Regions from separate parts of the Asaia bogorensis NBRC 16594 genome, predicted to be linked through region 3. Evidence: predicted binding sites of a transcription regulator. Region 3 holds the regulator's gene; each other region holds the start of a gene.
What was found. Region 3 encodes LexA, which represses DNA repair genes until DNA is damaged. Its sites were predicted from a motif close to TGTTCTANNTANGTTC; they were not measured.
Positions count from the first base shown of each region.

Region 1 (5,414 bases), 900 kb from region 3:
ATGCCTATATGCCCCGCATCATTCGCTACTATCTCGACGAGGATCCTATTCTCGACAGTGTGGAAACCCACATCTGTGCTGAGCCCGAAGGCCTTGCCCACACGCTCGATAATCTCGCCAATCTCGTGGTGAAGCCCGTCGGCGATTCCGGAGGCTATGGTCTCATCATCGGACCCCATGCGACTGAAAGCGAGCTTGAGGCCTTTCGCGAGAAGCTGATCGAAAATCCGGCCAATTACATCAGCCAGCCCGTCATCGATCTTTCTGTCGTGCCGACACTCTGCCCCGCCGGTGTGGAAGGGCGTCACGTCGATCTGCGCCCCTTCGCGGTGACAGGGCAATCTACCTGGGTTCTGCCTGGCGGGCTGTCCCGCGTCGCGTTGCGAAAGGGGTCTCTGGTGGTAAATTCATCGCAGGGAGGTGGCTCGAAGGATACCTGGGTGATGTCAGCATGAGCCGCTTCAACCCCTATGTCTCAGGCATACAGCCCGACCTGAACACCCTGCTCTCGCGCTATGCCGAGAACATGATGTGGCTTGCACGCTATATGGAGCGCATCGAAAACCTCGCCCGCGTGCTCGAAGTAACCGAGGCTTTCGTGCGGGGTGCCGATGGCCGCCCGGTATGGGATTCAATCGTTCACATCAACAGCGATGAAGAGCGGTTTCGCGCCCTCTATCCTGCCGCGAGGGAGGAGGATTATCTGTGCTTTTACATCACGGATTGCTCCAACCCGAGTTCGATCCGGGCCATGGCCCACGCCGTGCGCGAAAATGCCCGCTCTGCACGCCCCCTTATCTCGACCGAAATGTGGATGCAGCTCAATGTATTCACGCGCTGGATGCTGGACCTCACGCCCGGCGACATACGACGCACAGGGCTTTCGGCCCTGTGCAACCGCATCAAGCAGGAGTGCCAGTCTCATGCCGGTGTGACGGAAGGGACGCTCTATCGCGATCAGGCCTGGCTGTTCTATCTGCTGGGTCGGCATCTGGAGCGCAGTGACCAGATCACACGACTGATCGACACGCGCTATCATACGCTCCTACCCGATGCTGCCGAGGTGGGGTCGGAAATCGATATGACACAATGGGCGTCCGTGCTGCGCTCGGCTGCGGCCTATCACGCCTTTCGCCGTCTCAAACCGGTGACGACTACGCCTGCCAATGTGGTCGGTTTCCTGCTCAAGAATGAGGGGTTTCCGCGCTCGCTCGCGCTCAACCTGCGTCATGCCGATTCTGTCCTGGGTGCCCTCGCAACACATTACAACCTGCGCAAGCAAAGCTCGGCGGTGCAGGAGCGCCTTGGCGAATTACGGGCCATGCTGGATGACCAGACAGCCGAGGAAATCATCATTCGTGGGCTGCATGAATGTATGCACTGGATTCAGGAACAGATCGAAATCTGCCAGAACGAACTGGCCGCCGCCTATTGGGCGCCCCCCAAGTCATTTGATGCCGGAGGCTTCAGCCAGTCTCAGGGTCAGGCGTAAAAACCGGCAGCGAGAGCTTGCCGTGCGGGCGTTGAGTCCCCCCGGTACGATATCTGGCAGTCTGCGCTGAATGACCCACAGAAAGACCCGCTGCATCGCCGGGGATGCAGCGGGTCTTTTCAATTCAGTCTCGCGCTACCCTGCCTGCGACAGGGATGACGGGACTCAGGCTTCGGCTTCGTCTTCCTGATCTTCCGGCGAGGTCATCATGGCCTCAGCCACCACGCCTGCCTGCTCGCGGATACGACGTTCGATATCGGCTGCCATCTCGGGGTGATCGCGCAGGAACTGCTTGGCATTCTCACGCCCCTGACCCACGCGGGTGCTATCATACGAGAACCAGGCACCCGATTTCTCGACGATATTGGCCTTGACGCCCAGATCGATCAGTTCGCCGACCTTGCTGATGCCCTCGCCGTACATGATGTCGAATTCGACCTGACGGAAAGGCGGGGCCATCTTGTTCTTGACCACCTTCACGCGTGTCTGGTTGCCCACCACCTCGTCGCGGTCCTTGATCGAACCGATACGGCGGATATCCAGACGCACCGACGCGTAGAATTTGAGCGCGTTACCACCGGTCGTGGTCTCGGGATTGCCGAACATCACGCCGATCTTCATGCGGATCTGGTTGAGGAAAATCACCATCGTGTTCGAGCGCGAGACTGTGCCAGTCAGCTTGCGCAGGGCCTGGCTCATCAGACGGGCATGAAGACCGACATGGCTGTCGCCCATATCGCCCTCAAGTTCCGCACGCGGCACCAGTGCCGCCACGGAGTCGACCACCAGCACATCGACGGCACCGGAACGCACCAGCGTATCGGCAATTTCCAGAGCCTGTTCACCAGCGTCAGGCTGGCTGAGCAGAAGATTGTCGACATCCACACCAAGCTTGCGGGCATAACCCGGATCGAGCGCATGTTCAGCATCGATAAAGGCGCAGGTTCCGCCCTTCTTCTGGGCTTCGGCAATAGCATGAAGCGCCAGTGTCGTCTTGCCGGAGCTTTCAGGGCCGTAGATCTCGATGATACGGCCGCGCGGCAGACCGCCGATACCGAGGCCGATATCGAGGCCCAGCGAGCCGGTGGAGATCACATCGGCCTGCTCCTTGGGGCGCTGCCCCATGCGCATGATCGACCCCTTGCCGAAAGCCCGTTCGATCTGGCTCAGCGCACCTTCGAGTGCTTTCGTCCTGTCCACGCTCATATCCTGTCCTCCGCTCACACCAGTGTTGCCGAACTCATGAAAATCGGCAATCGGGGCGGAGCGATTCGTGTTGATCGTTCACATTTGTTCTTGAGAACATATCATGATCACGCCCCTTTTACACAAGGGGACGGACATAAAAAATACCCCCTGTTTCCAGGGGGTATAAGTGTCGTTTCTGCAAACAATTCATACTCCCGCATCCGGCCTCGATGGCCCAAAAGCGAGAGATCACGCAGGATCAGTTGTTCACACTGCCCACCGAGAGACCGCCACCACGCGGATCGGTATCACCCTGACAATTGCCGCCCTTGCAAACCGAGGCATTGACGCGCCCCTGCCCTTCATGCGGCACCGTCGTGCCAGAGACGATCGCCCGTGCAGCCTGAGCCAGCGCATCGGCTGCATCGTTCTGACCGGAGGCGGCGGCGGCACCAGTCAGGGTGCCACGACGCTGCACGATGGCAGCAGCCAGAAGCGGTGCCGGATAGCGCCCCGGTGCCGCAGCCAGCAGCACGCCCGTTCCTTCAGCCATACGACCTGTGCCGAACAAATTGTTGTCGGTCAGGGCGCAGGCCACAGCGCCGCCCTTGTTGTCTGTCACGACAAAGGAGGTCGAGGCCGGAAGCGACGGCAGGGAGCCACCGCGGCTGGATCCGCCATTCACCAGGGTCTGCGCAGCGCTTAGGAGGGCGTCATTGCTCAGGCCATGACGGTCTTCGCTGCGCCACGTTGCCACCACGCTCTGCGCGGAAGCGCCGGAGTGGAACGCCGCCGCGGCACCAAGCCCACCATCAGCAGGCGGCGGCAGGAACGAGGCCACATAGCCATCCTGCTCGACCTGAAGCGGCGCGATCTGCGCTGGCATGGCGTTACGCAACGCTGTGGTCGAAAGGCCGCCCCCTGCCTTGTTGGCCCCTTCAACGAAGATCCCGCCAAGCGCCCCGTTATACAGATCGCCCACACCAACATTGGTCATGCGTTCCAGAAAACTTGCCAGCTGGGGCTGCACCAGCGCATCGCCATTTTGCAGCGGCGCGCCATCGGGACGGCTGAAAACGCTACGTGCGGCGTCATCGGCGAAGAGGGGGTTCTGTACCGCAGCAATATCGTTGGCCAGCACGCGGCTGACTGTGGTGCCGCTGCGGGCAAGGCGAACGGACGGACCAAGAATATCAGCAAATTCGACGGTGCCGTAGCGAAGCTGCATGGTGAACAACCCACGCGGCGTCATCGGTATCGCCGCCTGACGCGTGGCTGCACCCGAAGCGCTGGCTGAACCGGGCAGGAACACGAAAGCCTGGGGGGCCTCGTTGGCGCGTGTGGCCAGGCAGGCGCCACCACCGCCCAGAGAGGCACGCGATGGCAGGGTGACCGACAGTGCCATCCCCACCGCAGCCGCAGCATCGGCTGCGTTGCCGCCATGCACCAGCACATCGCGCCCGATCAGGGCCGCACGTGGCTCATCGGCGACTACCGTGCCGATATAGCCCGTCACGATGGGGGTGGTCTTGCCAAACAGGCTGTGACCGATATGCGCGACATCGCTGCACCCGGCGAGCAGCATGGCTGCCGTAAGGGCACAAGCCGGGCGCAACCCTGCCTTGAGCGCAAAGCGCCCTGCGGGGCGACAGGGGGCATTCGACTGACGATGCGCCACGTGCGGTGTCTCCATGACCCGGCAAGCCTTTTCTCTACTGTTCCGGACAGGGATGGTATCTTCGGGGGCCGAAGAAGCAACTGTCTGGAAATTGGGTTCGTTAACGCATCTAACCGTGATCCGGACGATGGGCAACCGCGCGCCCGGCTCCGGTTTTGCGAAATCGCTTTTGCTGGCCTATGCAGGAGCGCGTTTTCTTCACGCCCATGTCTTTCACGACCAGCAGGATCGTCCTCATGACCCGCCCGACCCGTGCCCGGCTTGCCGGCACTTTTCTCGCCCTTGGTCTGACCGTGTCGACCGCCGTTCCGGCCCTTGCTGCCCCCAGTACTGCGTCTGCCGCTGCGGAATCGTCTTTCAGCCCGGCCCAGCGCGCCGAGATCGTGACGATCCTGCGCGACGCCCTGAAGAATGACCCGAGCATTCTGAGCGATGCCATCGTAGCCCTGCGTCAGGGCGCCCAGCAGAAAGCAGCAGATGACGCCCTCACCCATGTTCGCTCCGATCGTGAGCGTCTGCAAAAGGGGCCCGACTACACGGTGCGCGGCAACCCGCAGGGCGATCTGACCATTGTGGAGTTTCTCGACCCGCGCTGCGGCTATTGCCGCAGCATGGTGCCCGTTGTCGATGCCCTTCTGAAATCGGACAGCAAGCTGCGCCTAGTCGAAAAGCTGGTACCGGTGCTGAGCGAGAAAAGCGTGCTGGACACGCAGGCCATTTTCGCCGCCGCGCTGCAGGGCGGCTACGAAAAGATGAAACGCGCCCTTATGCAGGACACGACGCCCCCTACTCTGGATCGTATCCGTCAGCTCGCTACGGCCAATGGGCTCAATGCGGACAAGCTGGTGACTGACATGCACGCCTCGAGCGTTGCCGCGCAGATCAACGAGAATCTGGCCGAAGCAAGGCTGATCGGCCTCGATGGCACACCGACCTTCGTTTTCGGTACGAGTGCGATCATTCCCGGTGCCATCTCGGCTGAGGAGATGCGCGAGCAGATCAGGACGGCGCGTAAGGAGGCGCACTGACAACCCTTACGCTTCCACCCTGCAAGGG
Region 1 is NZ_AP014690.1:450,900-456,313, reverse strand. It holds gene Asbog_RS02075 (circularly permuted type 2 ATP-grasp protein) at 1-455, shown strand, start outside; gene Asbog_RS02070 (alpha-E domain-containing protein) at 452-1,492, shown strand; gene recA (recombinase RecA) at 1,658-2,698, opposite strand; gene Asbog_RS02060 (gamma-glutamyltransferase) at 2,940-4,373, opposite strand; gene Asbog_RS02055 (DsbA family protein) at 4,595-5,386, shown strand.
Region 1: a site for LexA is predicted at 2,793-2,808, ahead of recA (recombinase RecA). Genes of this name have one in related genera too.

Region 2 (5,414 bases), 760 kb from region 3:
TCGCGGGGCTCGGCAGGACGCATGACCGGAGGAGAGGGGAAATCCTGTGTCATCAGAACAGCCCGTGGACGAACCACGCCCCGTCACCCGACCAGGGATGCTGACCGTCCCCCCGACGAAACAGCCAGAAGCGATCGCCTTGCTCGGTTTCCACAATCCAGTAATCGCGTATGGCCCCTGCCTGCGCGGGATGCTGCCACCAGGCACCATGTAGCCGCTCCGGCCCATCAGCCCCGCAAACACGCAGTTTCTGCCCTTGCCAGACAAAGCCCTGAGGCGCGTCGTGGTCCGTCAGTTCTGGCGCGGCGATAGCGCGTGGCGGTGCAAAAAGCCGGGTTGGTCGCGGCCAATGTGAGCGCCGCAAAACGCCTTCCAATGATGGAACAGGCGCAAGGCCTTGTGTCTGGGCCATCTCGGGGAAGGGTGAGTCGGTTTCCGCCAGATGATAGATCGCTCGCAAACCCGGCTTGTTGCGTAGTCGTTCTGCCAGAACCACCAGCGATTCTCCTGCCGGGGGATGACCTGCCTGAAGAAGCCCGCCCGCTCCTGTGGAGGACTCCGGTAACATGGCTTCCTCTGTCACCGGCGAGCGGGGCTGGGCGTGACCGACATGCAGGCTCATGACTTCGATGCCAAACCCTGGATCGATTGTCTCGATACGCTCCTGAAGCAGGCGGGACAGGCGCATGGCCTCGTTAACAGGCTCAGCCGTTCCCACCCGCACTGCCTGAACCACGTCATCCACGCGATGGCAAAGCAGGTCGACCCGGCGCGCGCCAAGGCCCCTCTCCTGCAAAAGGGTCGCGATATCCTGACACAGGACGTCCATAACCTGCGCGATGCTTTCGGCCGTGCCGATTGGTTCCATCAGATGGCGCTTAACGCTCAGGGCTGTTGCAGGCTGATCGAAATCCAGAGCTTCTTTCTGGTGCCCAAGCGCCTGATCAAGACGACACAGCACCGCCTTGCCGAAGCGGCGCGTCAGCGCAGCACGCGGCACGGCACGCAGATCCGCCACACGGCTAATTCCCAGAAGACCAAGCCGCGACTGTGCCTCGTCATCAAGCCGCAAGGCAGCGACGGGCAGGGAGTCGAGTGCTGCAGCCACGCTGCCAGAGGGAATACAAAGCAGATCCTTTGCGCCGAAGCGGGCCAGAGCATGAGCCGCTCCAGCCGTATCGGCCAAGGCTGCACGAACGGCATACCCCTGCGCCATGAGCCTGTCCCTTACGGTTTCCAGCATGGCGACCTCACCTCCAAAAAGATGGGCGCATCCCGTGCTGTCGATCCACAGGCCATCTGGCGAATCGACCGCGACAAGAGGTGAGAAGCACCGGCACCATGATGCCAGCCTGTGCAAGGCGCGCGCATCGGCTGCGGGCGTAACGGGATGCGTCGCCAGATCCGGCACAAGACTGCGTGCCATGGCCAGAAACTGACCTTTCTCCGCCCCGCAATCCCGGGCCGGTTGATTGACCGCCATGATCTTCCGGCTCTGGCCCTCACGACCATAAAGGGCCAGAGGTCTGGCGGGGTCGGCTTCGGGATGCCCCTTGTGCCAGAGGGTCGTGTGCCAGTGGGGCAGCCACAGGGAAAGAAACCGACGCATCATGGTCTGTACCGACCCTCCAGAACAGGGCATCACCCCCACGACGTCGCAAAAGGGAAAGGGACAGCCCCCCCGAAGCAGAGGGGAAAGAGCGCAGCCCCACCCTGACCGCATCGGCACGCGCAGGGCCGATGCGCCAGCGCGTCCAGCAGGAATTGGGCGAAAGAGGCTGTGCATGACGATGCACGACAAACCCGGTGACCATCGTCTTTTCTGCCGCCAGATGCAGGCGACGCGAGGCTGTAAGGGATAACGGTTCAGGCAGGTCAGCCACAACGGCTGTCACCCCTCTGGTGCGCAGCACATCTTCCATCGTACCAACTAGGCGCGCAGCTTCGACCTCAACACAGAGCAGCCGCGCGCCATCCAGCCCGGCATCACGCAGCCCCGCCAGGACCGGCACGGAGGTAAAGCCGGAACTGCCGCCCCTTCCCTGCGCTGCTCCGCGATGCCCTATGGGGTGATTCTCGGAGAGGGCAGGCACAAGCCAGATGACAGGCCCCGCACTCCGCGCCAGAATCTGCGCTATGAAACGCGTCGGGCGGGCGCAAAGCCCCTGATCATGTCCCTCCCCCAGAAACTCATGCACAGCCCCTCGACGCAGCCCACCCTTGAGCGCCTCGTCAACGGCAGCCATGCCCGTCTGTAGGTAAAGCGCTGCAAAACCGCGCTGATAACGCTGCTCAATCTGCACGATGCTGTCGCGCAACATAGCCATACTCGCCATGAAAGACCCCCTTTCACGGCAGCGATATCACAAGAACAAAACATGAACAATGAATCAGTGAGCAGCTTGCCTCAGACAAGGAGCGGCAGATTACTTTTTTTGCCTCGATACACTGTGTATTTCTATCAGACGTAGTTTCGATTATGAGCTAAAGAAAATAAAGGATACGGCGAGACAAAAAATGAAACGTGACTGCTTTGTAATACCCTGCAATCTGCCCAAAATGAATTGGCTCATTTCGTTCATTAATTCTATCGAGTCTCGCACACGTAACTGTAGTTTTGATATCATACTCGGCGCTTCCAATGAGGAGGAATACCGTCGGTTTGCGCGGATGGTGCCTTCACTCTCAAAAGAAATAAATATCGTCATTATTAATATTGATAGTTATCTGCACCGGGTAGCAAAATCTGAAGAAGCTGTTTCACGGTATATACACAACAAGGATCGGTGTATCGTAAACATCAAGAAGTTTGTCCTGCTGAAATGGGCATATGAGCAGGGATATGAGCGAATTTCGAGCGTTGACGGAGATACGGCTGCCGTCAAGGATATGAGCGATATCTTCGATGTCATGCAAAAGAACTACCAGAAGAAAATACTGGTTGGCTCATGCATGCGCCATCATGAGATCTCAGCTATTACAGCAGATTGTCTCCGGCATTTTGACGGCGAGGAAACAGACGGTCTGAAAAATTCCGAAGGTGATATTCTTTACACATGGTTTTTCGATGCGCCCTACTATGAAAGCACAGATCTAGGCGAGTTTTTTGATTATCTATCTGGAAGATATGGTTCTTTCGCAAAATTCCTAGAGATCGTTCGATACGAGGACTTTGAACATCAAATATTCCATTATTGGCTCTATATAAAGAAGGGCTATGAGGTATTTGACTTCAAGTTCATTACTGACAACTTCAAACCAGAGTCATTGCTTTATACCCACCTTCTATCGATAAGAGATTATAGAAACTACAGTCCAGTCTGGGTCTATACTTGGGAATATCTACACCAACCTGATATTGTTGATGGCATTCCAACCATTTACATGCTCAACCATTTCGACCGTATGGGACTTTTTTGACCATATGAGCTCAGACATCCTGCCTTGGATACGTTTCTGGATTACCCCTGTCCTGATCATTTGTTCAATCAAAACAGGGGTGGCTCAACCGTCTGTATGGTCATCGCATTGGGAACGTGTGGTCGTCGCACCAGGGCACGACCTCCCCCTAGCGGTGCGACATGATGATGCTGGCAACGTGAAAATCATTAATATCGCTTTGGCTGGGGAAGGCCCTGACGTTGATCTTTCCAGTCTCTCTTTTGAGGTTGATGGCGAGAAAACACCCAGTGTCGTGCTTTCTCTGGGGCTTTCAGGGACGTATGGGGCAACACGTTTCCATTCACGTGCTGTCTCCTGCTCGAGTTCGATCGGTCGCTTGGGCTGTACGCTCAACCTCAGAATACCCTATCGTAAAAGCCTTCACGCCCTTTTTCACAACGGAGGCCTGCATCCCCTTAAATTATGGGGCTGGCTGCAGGGCGAGTCAGATCCCTCCACGCGGCCAACGGAGGAACTCCACACAGTCAGTGGAGGCGATCAGTACCGGGGGCAGATTGCCGTTCACCCCTATGAGGAGATGACTCTTCTTGACGTCAATGGACCAGGGCGGCTGGCCGGACTACAATTTTTTATGGATCGGCATAACGATCAGCCTGGAACCAACGAGAACTGCATAGAAGGTAATTTTCGCTACTACATCGATGGGGCGACTGATCCCCAGTACGAGTCCTCTGGCACTGAAGATTATTTCGGATCATCGTTCAATTTTCAGGACGCTCCTTTTTCCAGCGACAGCTTTGGTGTCTTCTACAACCGTTATGCAGGCGCAAGTGGCCCAGGTATCACCAGTGATCAGGTCTCGGCCTGGCGATGGCATCAGGACGATCCAATAAGATTTACGCATCATCTGCGTGTCACATGGCAGTGTGGCGATCGTGACGGGCCGGAAATTCCGATATCGCCTGCCGGTATTGCCTGGACAGCTTATTACTATCAGTCGCTTTCTCAAGAGTGACCAGGATCACCCTTTGCTCAAAGGTGTTCTCCTTACTGAACCTGCTACTCTGTCGGTCGTTTGAACCGCCTATGCTTTCAAAAGCGTATTGGACGTAGAGATTTTCCCGGTGGGAGAGCCTGCGCTATTTGTGTGTTGTGAACTCTATGAAGGCTGCCTAGTCGTGATCACCGTCTACCTCTGGGTTATTCTCAAGCTCGTGATCGGGTTCTCCCTTATCATCACCTATCTGAATGTCACCGGGCGCAATCAGATTGCCATGATGTCGGCGGTCGATCTGGTTGGTAACTTCATACTGGGCGGCGTTGTCGGAGGTATTCTCTACAACGACAAACTACCTATCCTGCATTATATCGCCCTGCTCATCCTGTGCATCCTGCTCATGGCGCTTTTCAACTATCTCTCACGCAAAATCCCTGATCTGAGAAAACGCACGATAGGCGAGCCAATCACCCTGATCCGTAATGGCGTCTTCCTCATCGAGAACTTCAATGAGAACGCGAGCCGTATCGACCTCAAGGATGTCGCAACGGCTCTGCGGATGCAGAACATCTTCAGCTTTGATGATATCGATTTTGCCCAGATCGAGACGACAGGCCATGTCAGCGTCATCATGAAGGAGGAAACCAAGAAGCCCGCACAGTTCCTGGTTCATCGCGGTGAAATTCTGGAGAAGGAACTGGAGGCGCTCAAGCACTCGAAAGAATGGCTTATGGCAATACTTTCGCGCCGCGGACTGGCTGATCTCGAAAAGATCTTCCTGGCAGAGTGGGTTGGCGATCATCTACTGGTGGTGACAACGGATGGCGTCGTTCACACGGATCTTCAAACCGCCGATAGTCTGACCGGCACGAACTGATTGGCCTCTCACAAGACCACACCATGCAAGTCCACCGACCAAGGCGCGGAAAAGAGATTTGAACTCGGCCTTATATGCAAGCAGAACGATGAAAGTAATCGGGTGTTCGTAACCCCGATCATGGTTATGAGAAGCAAG
Region 2 is NZ_AP014690.1:590,409-595,822, reverse strand. It holds gene Asbog_RS02690 (hypothetical protein) at 1-53, opposite strand, end outside; gene Asbog_RS02685 (Y-family DNA polymerase) at 53-1,612, opposite strand; gene Asbog_RS14470 (ImuA family protein) at 1,503-2,336, opposite strand; gene Asbog_RS02675 (hypothetical protein) at 2,518-3,420, shown strand; gene Asbog_RS02670 (DUF2961 domain-containing protein) at 3,425-4,417, shown strand; gene Asbog_RS02665 (DUF421 domain-containing protein) at 4,581-5,276, shown strand.
Region 2: a site for LexA is predicted at 2,370-2,385, ahead of Asbog_RS14470 (ImuA family protein). Genes of this name have one in related genera too.

Region 3 (5,414 bases):
CCAGAACAAAGCCGATCATTTCCATCAGGATACCGCCGCGCGGTGCCCAGACGACGCCTGCATAGATGGCGATCCAGCTCCAGAGCGACGGCATGACACCGAGGAACAGCCTGCGTCGGTTAATCGCTCCCATGCCCTGTGCTGGCATGATGGCAGGCTGCTCAAGCGCCAGCCCCCAGTGAACCGCCCCCAGGAACGACAGGATGCAGCCGCCATAGGCCAGCATCGCCACGCCAATATGGGTGACTGGCCCCAGACTACCCCAGAACAAGGCCGCCATAGCGAGGGTGATAAATGGCACCAGACCGGCGATACCAAGGAAAATGACGAGCAGTGACAGGGGTCTCACGGAATATCCATCCTCATTTCACATAACGCCAGTTGACAGCGCCGGTGTCTCGACGCCTTGTGATGCCCGAAGTTCGAACGTTCAAACAGGGAGCCCCCAAATGAGCGCCATTATTGATATCATTGCTCGCGAGATTCTGGATAGCCGTGGCAATCCGACTGTAGAAGTCGAGGTTGAACTGTCCTCGGGTGCCAAGGGCCGCGCTGCTGTTCCGTCCGGTGCCTCCACCGGTGCCCATGAGGCCGTCGAGCTGCGTGACGGCGACAAGTCGCGTTATGGTGGCAAGGGCGTTCTCAAGGCTGCTGCCTTCGCTGAAGGCGAGATCCTTGACGCCCTGCAGGGCGCCGAATCGTCGGATCAGATCGCCATCGACGAAGCCATGATCGAGCTGGACGGCACGCCGAACAAGGCGCGTCTGGGTGCCAACTCGATCCTTGCCGTCTCGCTGGCGACCGCCAAGGCAACCGCGCTTGAGCTGGATATCCCGCTCTATCGCTATGTCGGTGGCGTTTTCGCGCACACCCTGCCCGTGCCGATGATGAACATCGTCAATGGTGGCCAGCATGCCGATAACCCCATCGACATCCAGGAATTCATGATCCAGCCGGTCGGCGCACCGACGATCATGGACGCCGTTCGTATGGGATCGGAAATCTTCGCTCATCTGAAGAAGAACCTGCATGCAGCGGGCCACAACACCAATGTTGGTGACGAAGGCGGCTTTGCTCCGGGTCTGAAGTCGGCAGACGAAGCGCTTGGCTTCATCTCGAAGTCGGTCGAAGGTGCTGGTTACCGCCTCGGTGAAGACGTCACCTTCGCGCTTGATTGTGCCGCCACCGAATTCTATCGCGATGGCCGTTACAAGATGGACGGCGAAGGCCGCGATCTCGACTCCTCGGGCATGATCGACTACCTGGCCGATCTCGCAGCACGTTATCCGATCGTTTCGATCGAAGACGGCCTTGCAGAAGACGACTGGGAAGGCTGGGCAGAGCTGACAGCAAAGCTTGGCCACAAGCTGCAGCTCGTCGGGGACGATCTGTTCGTAACCAACACCGAGCGTCTGGTGCGTGGCATCGAGAACAACACGGCCAACGCGCTGCTGGTGAAGGTCAACCAGATCGGCACGCTGACCGAAACGCTCCGCGCCATGGAAACCGCGCATCGCGCCGGCTACAAGTGCGTCATGAGCCATCGCTCGGGTGAGACTGAAGATTCGATCATTGCTGATCTCGCGGTGGCGACCAATTGCGGTCAGATCAAGACGGGCTCGCTGTCACGCTCGGATCGCACGGCAAAGTACAATCAGCTGATCCGCATTGAAAACGAGCTGGCAACCGCCGCCCGTTACGCAGGCCGCTCGATCCTCCCGCGCGCCTGAGCCTTTTTGCACTACGCAAGCATGGGGGAGAGAGTCATTCTCTCCCTCATTGCGTTTACACGATTGTCAGCGATCGCAAGCTGAGGCTAGTCTAGCTCAGGCAGGTTGTGACTGGATTGATGGAGTTCCCGTGCAGATCGTTCGTGCTATCCGTCGTTTTGTACGTGCCGTTGTCCCTCCGGCTCTGTTTCTCGGTCTCACAGCCTATTTCGGCTGGAACGCGCTTCAGGGCGACCACGGGATCAAGGCCTATCACCAGCAGCTCAAACTGATGGATCAGGCGCTTCAGGCCCAGAAAGATGCGGACGCTGAACAGGCCGTCTGGAAGCGCCGTATCGGCAGCCTGAACGAGCGCGCCCTGGACGCCGATATGCTGGATGAGCGCTCACGCGCCATGCTGAATCTGGCCCGTAATGGCGATACGGTCATTCCGTATGGCCCGCACGAAAAGCTCTACTGAAAACTCCCAGAGACGGGTTTCTCCTGCCGGATCTTTCGTGACTATACGCCGAACAGCGCGGGTTCTGTAACGCTCGCGCCCTCGGGACGAAGTGGTGATACATCTCGGCGCAACCAGCGCCCACGCGCCTGAGTTCAACACGACGGCCTTACTGAACGGACTGCATGCACTTCTACCGTATCGTTGCCGACATATGCATCGGCAACCTTGCTTGCAAAAGGGTGCTCCCCAACTTCTCCTTCAAGCTGACGGCCATCAAGCCGGACCAGGTGTCGACTGGGTGAGTCACGGCCCCGCATGAAGTCTGGACCGCCCCTTTCCCCGATCGACAGCTAGCAGGCACAAAAAAAGCGGCCCGAAGGCCGCTTTTCTTTTCCGTCAGCGTCAGCCGATCTTACTTGATCTTGGCTTCGCGGAACGCAACATGCTTGCGGACGACGGGGTCGTACTTGCGCACTTCCATCTTGCCGGTCGCCGAGCGGGCGTTCTTCTTGGTGACATAGAAATATCCGGTATCCGCGGTCGAAACGAGACGGATCTGGATGACGTTGGTCTTGGCCATTGGGTCCTCGCAAACTGATCTGTCGCTGCGCGCGACATGAACGGCAGCGTTTTCAAGCTGGGCGCATAAATGCTTCTATTACGCCCGCGGGTCAAGTGTTTCCGCTCGAACGGAGGATGATTTTTGATGTTCCGGGGAAAAAATCTTGAAGAGATCGAACCAAGAACTTAATAAGAACATTGTGATTCCGGGCAGTTACGGTCGAGTGCCGCCCCCGCCACGGAGAGAGGGACCCCATGCTGACACGCAAGCAACACCAGCTCCTGCTTTATATCGACGGCTATCTGAAGCGGACAGGATTTTCGCCTTCTTTTGACGAAATGAAGGAGGCGCTCGAACTCCGGTCCAAATCCGGCATTCACCGGCTGATTTCAGCACTTGAGGAGCGTGGATTCCTGCGGCGCCATCATCACCGGGCCCGTGCGCTTGAAATACTGCGCCTACCGGTCACTGAGGCGCAGCCTGTGACGGCCGTGACGAGTGATACTCTCGTAGAAGCTGGTCCTTTTCCCCGCCTTGCTCACAGTCAGGCGAAGCCGCTGGCCTCCAGCTTGGCTGACTCGCAGAGTTCTGTCGTGGGTGTGCCGCTCTATGGCCGTATCGCCGCCGGCTTGCCAATCGAGGCATTCCGCGATCAGGGAGAGCAGATTGATATCCCCGCGGCGCAACTCACTAACGGGCAGCATTACGCCCTACATGTATCAGGTGATTCGATGATCGAGGCTGGCATCCTCGACGGTGATATCGTCATCATTCGCCAGGCCGAGACGGCGGAGAACGGCAAGATCGTTGTGGCGCTGGTGGATAATCAGGAGGTGACACTCAAACGCCTGCGCCAGAAGGGCCAGTCGATTGCTCTGGAGCCTGCCAATCCCGCCTATGAGACGCAGATATTTCCTCAAAGCCGTGTCCGCATCCAGGGCGTGCTGATCGGGCTTTACCGTCAGTACAACTGACCGTTCTCATAACCGCCCAGCCCCATAGAGCCTGTTTGGAAAGTCCCCTGATAATGGCCCCTGGCAGCTGCACCGAGCAATTGACGGTCACGAAGCAGCGGAAATCAGGGCATTTGCGCAAAAGCTAAATGGGCCACCCGACCATTTGTCGGGCTCAGACGCAGTTTCCAAACAGGCACTTAGCGATGTCTACCTCCCGACCCTGACAAGAAAGGGCTTCTGTCCAGGATAAGTGTACATCGCTCCAGACTTCGAACAGAGATATGGCGAGCAATCATGAAGTCGTGCGGGCTCAGGAGGCTTGCATTTGCTGAAGGGCCAGGGTCGCGTCAGGCCTCGTGGGGCAACGCGGGGCGCGCACCGGTGTCGGGGTGGAAGAACTCCGATGCAGAGATCTATGCCCTCTGCTATATTGACGCCTTGAGCGTGGCCGGGAGTGCGGAAACGCAGCAGGATATGGCGGCGAGGCCTCTCGCAACAGCGTGTGTGGAGCGATACACCTAGATCGTCGTGATCTGTCGCTCCATCATGGAGCGCTCTACGATCACCAAGCGTCAGCGCAGCCGTTAGCCACAATGGATCAAGTTCGATGTGTCACCCTCAGGCGGAGGCGTACCTCTCTCGATAATCAGAAGCCTCAGCCCATCAGCGTTCAAGTAGTTCACGAGACCTCGCCTCAGCAGAGAGGCAACGTCTCACCCATCCATTTTGCCGAATTCCTTCTGATCGCAGGACGGGACTTTCGCATGCAAGTTTCGACGTAATCGGGCCGAACCATCGAAATGGCCACCCAGCCGCATGCTGCTGCGAGGACTCTGCTCTTCCCAGCATCATGACCGGCCCGAGATCATACGAAATGGAGAGGCCATTCTCGGGCTTTGCGGTTGGTCCGGTGTCGCCGTATCACCCGCGCTCAACACAGCAGGCTTTTGGTCGAGCCCAGTCGTTGAGGTGTCTGATCACTCTTTGAGGCGCACTAAACTATGCCGGGCGTGCGCAATCGTTGCCGAACCGGGCGCACTCTACCGGCCATAAATCCAGCATGTGGCAATCCTCACTCGACCTGCCCTGTTTCTTACCTGGAGATCACCCAGGGTCAGGCCGAGTGTCCGGTCAGTGAGCCGCCTTATCCTTGGTGACGCGCACCGAACCGTCCGGCGATATAAGGGTGCTTGTTCCGTCACCATTCGGGATCACAATGGTGCCGCTATGGCTTGGAGCAAGATATTTGTGCGCATTATCCTCAACCGAGGAAGAGAGCGACGGGCGAGACGCAGAGCGAACGCCATTCACGACGCCATCATGTTCACCCATCTCGATGGTGCCCCCGTCTCCCAGCTGGATGCTGCTCCCATTACTCGCACCATGGCTTTTCGTCATGGAGCCGAAGTAGCTGTTGGTGTCTGCCAGGGCATCCCGCAGGCCGTTAGGCGAGGCCTCGACGTCGCGCAAGGTAGGCAAGGGTTGCGGAGCACCGGGCCAGACATTTCCGTTTTCGGGCAGTAGCGGCATCGCCATGTAGGCGTGCCCGCGGACCTTCTCCATATTCTCCGAAATGCCCTTCGGCATGTTTGGATTGGCACCCGGCAAGGTAACCGTGTCATGGAGGGATTTCCCGAGACCGGAACAGCCACTCAACAAAACTGGGATCGCTAAAAGAGCGGCCTTTCTCATCATCTACTCCAGGGATGTCTTTGCGTCCCTTT
Region 3 is NZ_AP014690.1:1,349,589-1,355,002, reverse strand. It holds gene Asbog_RS06055 (DUF3429 domain-containing protein) at 1-349, opposite strand, end outside; gene eno (phosphopyruvate hydratase) at 450-1,730, shown strand; gene Asbog_RS06045 (FtsB family cell division protein) at 1,861-2,190, shown strand; gene rpmG (50S ribosomal protein L33) at 2,585-2,752, opposite strand; gene lexA (transcriptional repressor LexA) at 2,989-3,708, shown strand; gene Asbog_RS06025 (hypothetical protein) at 4,822-5,226, opposite strand.

Region 4 (5,414 bases), 940 kb from region 3:
CCAGAGCCACCAGAGCCACCAGAACCTCCCGAGCCACCGGCAGCGTCAGTCACGTCGAGGGCGGCCCATCCCAGCACGCAACATACGCCCTCCAGCCCATACACATTCGGAATGACCCTACCTACACTGTCCGATAACGGCAGCATGGCCTCCGGGCTGGTTGCGCTGAGTGCGCTGGCCATTGCCTTGATGCGTCGGCGTCTCATCCCGAAGATCATCGCGGCCCTTCAAAGCCATCATCCGGCACTTGCCCGCAAGGTCGAGCCTTTCCTTCTGTCGCTCATGACCCGTGTGTCAGACCCGATGCCACAAACCCAGCTTCCGCAGTTGCTTGATCTGACAGAGCGTCTGCAAAAGCTCGACAGGCGTGTAGGGGCCGTTGAGACCTGCGTCACCTCGCGCGACTTCCACCTGCATACGCAGTTTCGCGATCTGGACCGGCGTCAGAACGGGGCCTGACCGCCCCTTCTGACGCACATGCCCTGCCTTTGGGAAACGCCTGACAGGGCTGACAGAATTCAGCCTTCTCACACCCTGTCTCCCCAATCCGGTTTGTCACAGGTGCCATGCGCGGAAAGGCAGACGATCGGGGTGCATCCTCGCGTCACAGAGGGCTTTGACGTAGCGCGTCAGGCAGGCTAGGGCTTGAAGCATGACCTTCCCTGATGGCAGCTGCTGACCGTGAATTTCCTACTCGATCCCGTTGCGGCCATCGGGCGTGCCTTTCTCGGCATCGTGCGCAAGGCTGGTGCTCTGGCGCTTTTTGCCCTGGCAGGCCTGTCGCATCTGCTGCGACCGCCCTTCTACTGGGGCGTGTTCTTCAACAGCCTGATTGAAATCGCCTTCTATTCGCTGCCAGTCGTGGCGCTGACCGCGATTTTCTCTGGCGGCGTGATCGCGCTTCAGTCCTATGCAGGCTTCGCCCAGTACCATGTGCAGAGCGCCATTGCAGGCATCGTCGTTCTGGCCGTGGTTCGTGAACTTGGCCCGGTTCTGGCCGGTCTGATGGTGGCGGGCCGCGTCGGTGCGGCCATGTCAGCCGAGATCGGCACCATGCGCGTGACCGACCAGATCGACGCGCTGCGTACCCTTTCGACCGACCCGATGAAGTATCTGGTTACGCCGCGCCTTCTGGCTGGTACGCTGGCCCTGCCCTTTCTGGTGCTTATTGCCGATATTCTGGGCGTGCTCGGCGGCTTTACCGTTTCGGTTTCCAAGCTCGGCTTTGACCCGCAGAACTACATCATTGCCACGTTCAACGCGCTCAAGCCGCTGGACGTGCTGGTCGGTCTTTCCAAGGCGGCCGTGTTCGGGTTCATCATCAGCCTGATGGGCTGCTATCATGGCTATACCAGCCGCGGCGGCGCCGAGGGCGTGGGTTCGGCCACCACGGCTGCGGTCGTGGCCGCCTCGATCCTGCTTCTCGCTTTCGATTACCTCCTGACGGATCTGTTCTTCGCCCAATGAGCGCCCTGCCCAAGATCCGCATTCGCGGCCTGACCAAATCCTTCGGCTCCAAAACCGTACTGGATGGCATCGACCTCGATGTCGAAGCCGGAACGTCAATGGTGATTATCGGTGGTTCAGGCAGTGGAAAATCGGTGCTCCTGCGCTGCATCCTCGGTCTGATCACCCCGGATTCCGGCACGATCGAGATCGACGGCGAAAGCGTGCTTACCGCCTCCCCCGCACGACGCGATGCCCTTGTCGAACAGATTGGCATGCTGTTCCAGAATGCTGCCCTGTTCGACAGCATGAGCGTGGCCGATAACATCGTGTTCGGCCTGCGCGCCAAGGGCCGCGGCAAGGCTCACCGCTTGAGTGCGGCACAAGCCCGTGCCCAGGCCGGTGATATTCTCAAGCAGGTCGGGCTCGATCCCTCGGTAGGAGCACTCGCGCCTTCCGAGCTGTCGGGCGGTATGCAAAAGCGCGTGGGGCTTGCCCGCGCCATTGCAGGCACACCCAACATCCTGTTCTTCGACGAACCGACAACGGGCCTCGACCCCATCATGGGGGCTGTGATTGACGGACTGATCGTGGATTGCGTCAAACGCCTTGGCTCAACCGCTGTCGCCATCACCCATGACATGGCCTCGGCGCAGCGTATCGGCGACCGTGCGGCCATGCTCTATCATGGCAAACTGGTCTGGCAGGGGCTGGCGTCAGAACTGATGGACAGCGGAAACGCGATGGTCGATCAGTTTACCCATGGGCGCAAGGACGGACCGATCGGGATGGAATTGCGGCGTTAGAGGATAAAGAAGCGTTCTTTTTTTTGCAAAAAAGAACCAAAAAACTCTTTCCCGTGGTGGGGATCAAACCCCCCCGGTTTTTCTCCGACTAGAATCTGAAAGTCTTTTTGCTTCTTTTTCCCTTGGAAAAGAAGAACCTCCTCCCCGTTCTTGTTATGTTTCCCCATCTGCCCTATCTTCCGATCTGAACCCCATACCGGAAGATGTTCCTCATGGCCAAGCGTCCCACAGCCCGTTTCGTATGCCAGGCCTGTGGGGCAGTCACCAGCAAATGGTCGGGTCGCTGCGATGCCTGTGGCGAGTGGAACACCATCGTTGAAGAGGCCGTCGAGCCTACCAGTCGTGAAACACGCAAGCGCGCCGGTCGCCTCACGCTCATGCATCTGGATGGCGATCTTACTCCCCCGCCACGCATCCAGACCTCGATTGCCGAATTTGATCGTGTGCTTGGCGGCGGTCTCGTTCCGGCCTCTGTTGTGCTGGTGGGCGGTGATCCGGGCATTGGCAAATCCACGCTCCTGCTTCAGGCCACCTGTGCTTTGGCGCAGGCAGGCCGGCGCGTTCTGTATGTGTCGGGCGAAGAAGCGGTGGACCAGATACGCCTGCGCGCGCGCCGCCTGAAACTCGATGCGCCGACGCTCGATCTGGCAGCCAGTATCAATGTGTCCGAAATTGCGGGTTCGCTGGAGCAGGACCGCGTTCATCATGTGGTTGTTATCGACTCGATCCAGACCATGTGGCTCGAGACGATTGAGAGCGCGCCGGGCTCTGTCGCTCAGGTGCGCGCCTGCGCTTTCGAGCTGATCCGACTGGCCAAGACGGTCGGGTTCTCGCTCGTTCTGGTCGGTCATGTCACCAAGGAAGGGGCGCTGGCAGGCCCACGCGTGCTCGAACACATGGTCGATGCCGTCATGTATTTTGAAGGCGATCGCGGTCACCAGTTCCGCATCCTGCGCGCCGCCAAGAACCGCTTTGGTGCGACAGACGAAATTGGCGTGTTCGCCATGACCGATACAGGGCTAACGGAAGTCCCCAACCCCTCGGCCCTGTTTCTGGCAGAACGGCGCGGCAATATTGCGGGATCGGCTGTTTTTGCGGGCATGGAGGGTACACGCCCTGTCCTGCTGGAAATTCAGGCCCTCGTCTCGCCCAAGGCCGGTGAAGGCGCAGCCAGACGTGCAGTGGTCGGGTGGGAAACGGCGCGACTGAACATGCTTCTGGCTGTTCTTGAAGCCCGCTGCGGCCTCAAGATGGCTGGAATGGATGTGCACCTCAACATTGCGGGCGGCCTGCGGATCAGTGAGCCAGCCTGCGATATGGCGGTGGCAGCTGCATTGATCTCGGCCGCGACGGGCGTACCGACATCGGCGGGCTCGACCTATTTCGGCGAGGTCGGGCTGTCCGGTGAGGTGCGTCAGGTCTCGCAAACGGATCTTCGTCTGAAGGAAGCCCAGAAACTCGGCTTCGCACAGGCTATCCTCCCCCGGCGTGTGGCCAGCGGAGGCGCACGCCCGAAACCTCCTGAAGGTCTGGCGCTGAAAGAAATCGGTCATCTTAACGATCTGGTGGAGCTGTTCCAGCCGCTTGACGAATAAGCGCATCGTCCTGAGCCGTCGGGCAATGAGCGTCCGCATAGGATGTGCCGAACAGGTGCAAAAGACTGCCTGGTAACCGGGGCACCCGCTCCTTTTCAGGCCTCGTGCGCAATCACCGCGCCAAGGTCGGCGTTATGGCAGAGGCAACCTCATAAGCACGGGATTTTTGAAAAGCCACGATCATGTGGCCCGAGCAGGACCGCGACACACCTGTTTCCACCGCCCTTGCAAAACCTGTTCAGGCCTGCTTCCTGACCGGAGAAGAACCGCAACTCAGAACCCGAAAAGGGCGAGGCAGGATTTAGGACGCATGACCCGAACTCTGGTGGCTGAAACGCAGCAGGACACTGTGGTCAAGAAGAGCCTGTTTCGTGTCCATGCTGCGCCGATTACCCATGAAGCCGAGGCACTGGCTTTTTTCGAGCGCGTGCGTGTGCCAGATGCCACTCATAATTGCTGGGCATGGCGCATCGGGGGGCGGTATCGCAGCTTCGATGATGGCGAGCCGGGTGGCACGGCGGGACGCCCCATTCTGCAGGCCATCGACTCACAGGAATTCGACCGGGTGGCGGTCATTGTCGTGCGCTGGTTCGGTGGCATCAAGCTGGGCGCTGGCGGTCTCGTGCGCGCCTATGGCGGGGCAGCGGCTTCCTGCCTGAAACAGGGCGAGGCGGTTGAGATCGTGCCAATGCAACGTCTTGGCTTTCATGCCTCGTTCAGCCTGCTGCCCATCATTCAGGCCAGACTGACGGAGTGGGAGGCGACCCAGGAGAGCTGCTGTTTCGATGAGACCGGGGCCACGCTCTCGCTCGACATTCCCCTCTCACGCTCCGGGGTCGTGCAGGCTGTTCTGCAGGATCTGCTGCGCGGCGGCCCGATCCGCGTGCTGGATGATGATGAGCAGGACCTTCCCGGTGAGCAGGATAATCCGGTACGTTAGCGGAACATCATGCAGGCGGTTTGACGCCTCTTCGTTTCCTTCCTACGGTAACATATCATGTTACGATCGTAGGATCCTTGTTCATGCCCGTTTTCAGACACGCTGCGGCTCTGGCAGCTGTTGCCCTTCCCCTTCTGTCTTCCACAGCGCTGGCTGCCCCTGCCAACCCGCTGTTTCAGGCAAGCCCGCTGCCCTATCAGGCGCCCCCCTTCGACAAGATCAAGGACAGTGATTACGTGCCGGCCTTTGAAAAGGGCATGGCCGACCAGCTGAAGGAAATGCAGGCGATCGCCAATAACAAGGCTGCGCCGACCTTCGACAACACCATTGTCGCCATGGAGCGTTCGGGCCAGTTGCTGAACCGCGCCCAGAGCGTGTTCTACGGTGTCTACTCGGCGGACAAGGACGACGCCATGGACGCTATCGACAGCAAGGAAGCGCCCAAGCTCAGCCAGCATCAGGATGAGATCTATCTCAATCCCAAGCTCTTCCACCGCGTCAAAACCCTTTATGACAACCGCGCCAAGCTGAACCTGAACGCCGAGCAGGCGATGCTGCTGGAGGTTTACTACCAGCAATTCGTCCATTCGGGCGCTGAGCTGAATCATGCCGACCAGCAGAAGCTGC
Region 4 is NZ_AP014690.1:406,974-412,387, reverse strand. It holds gene Asbog_RS01885 (head GIN domain-containing protein) at 1-459, shown strand, start outside; gene Asbog_RS01880 (MlaE family ABC transporter permease) at 682-1,467, shown strand; gene Asbog_RS01875 (ABC transporter ATP-binding protein) at 1,464-2,252, shown strand; gene radA (DNA repair protein RadA) at 2,465-3,847, shown strand; gene Asbog_RS01865 (IMPACT family protein) at 4,158-4,787, shown strand; gene Asbog_RS01860 (M3 family metallopeptidase) at 4,871-5,414, shown strand, end outside.
Region 4: a site for LexA is predicted at 2,398-2,413, ahead of radA (DNA repair protein RadA). Genes of this name have one in related genera too.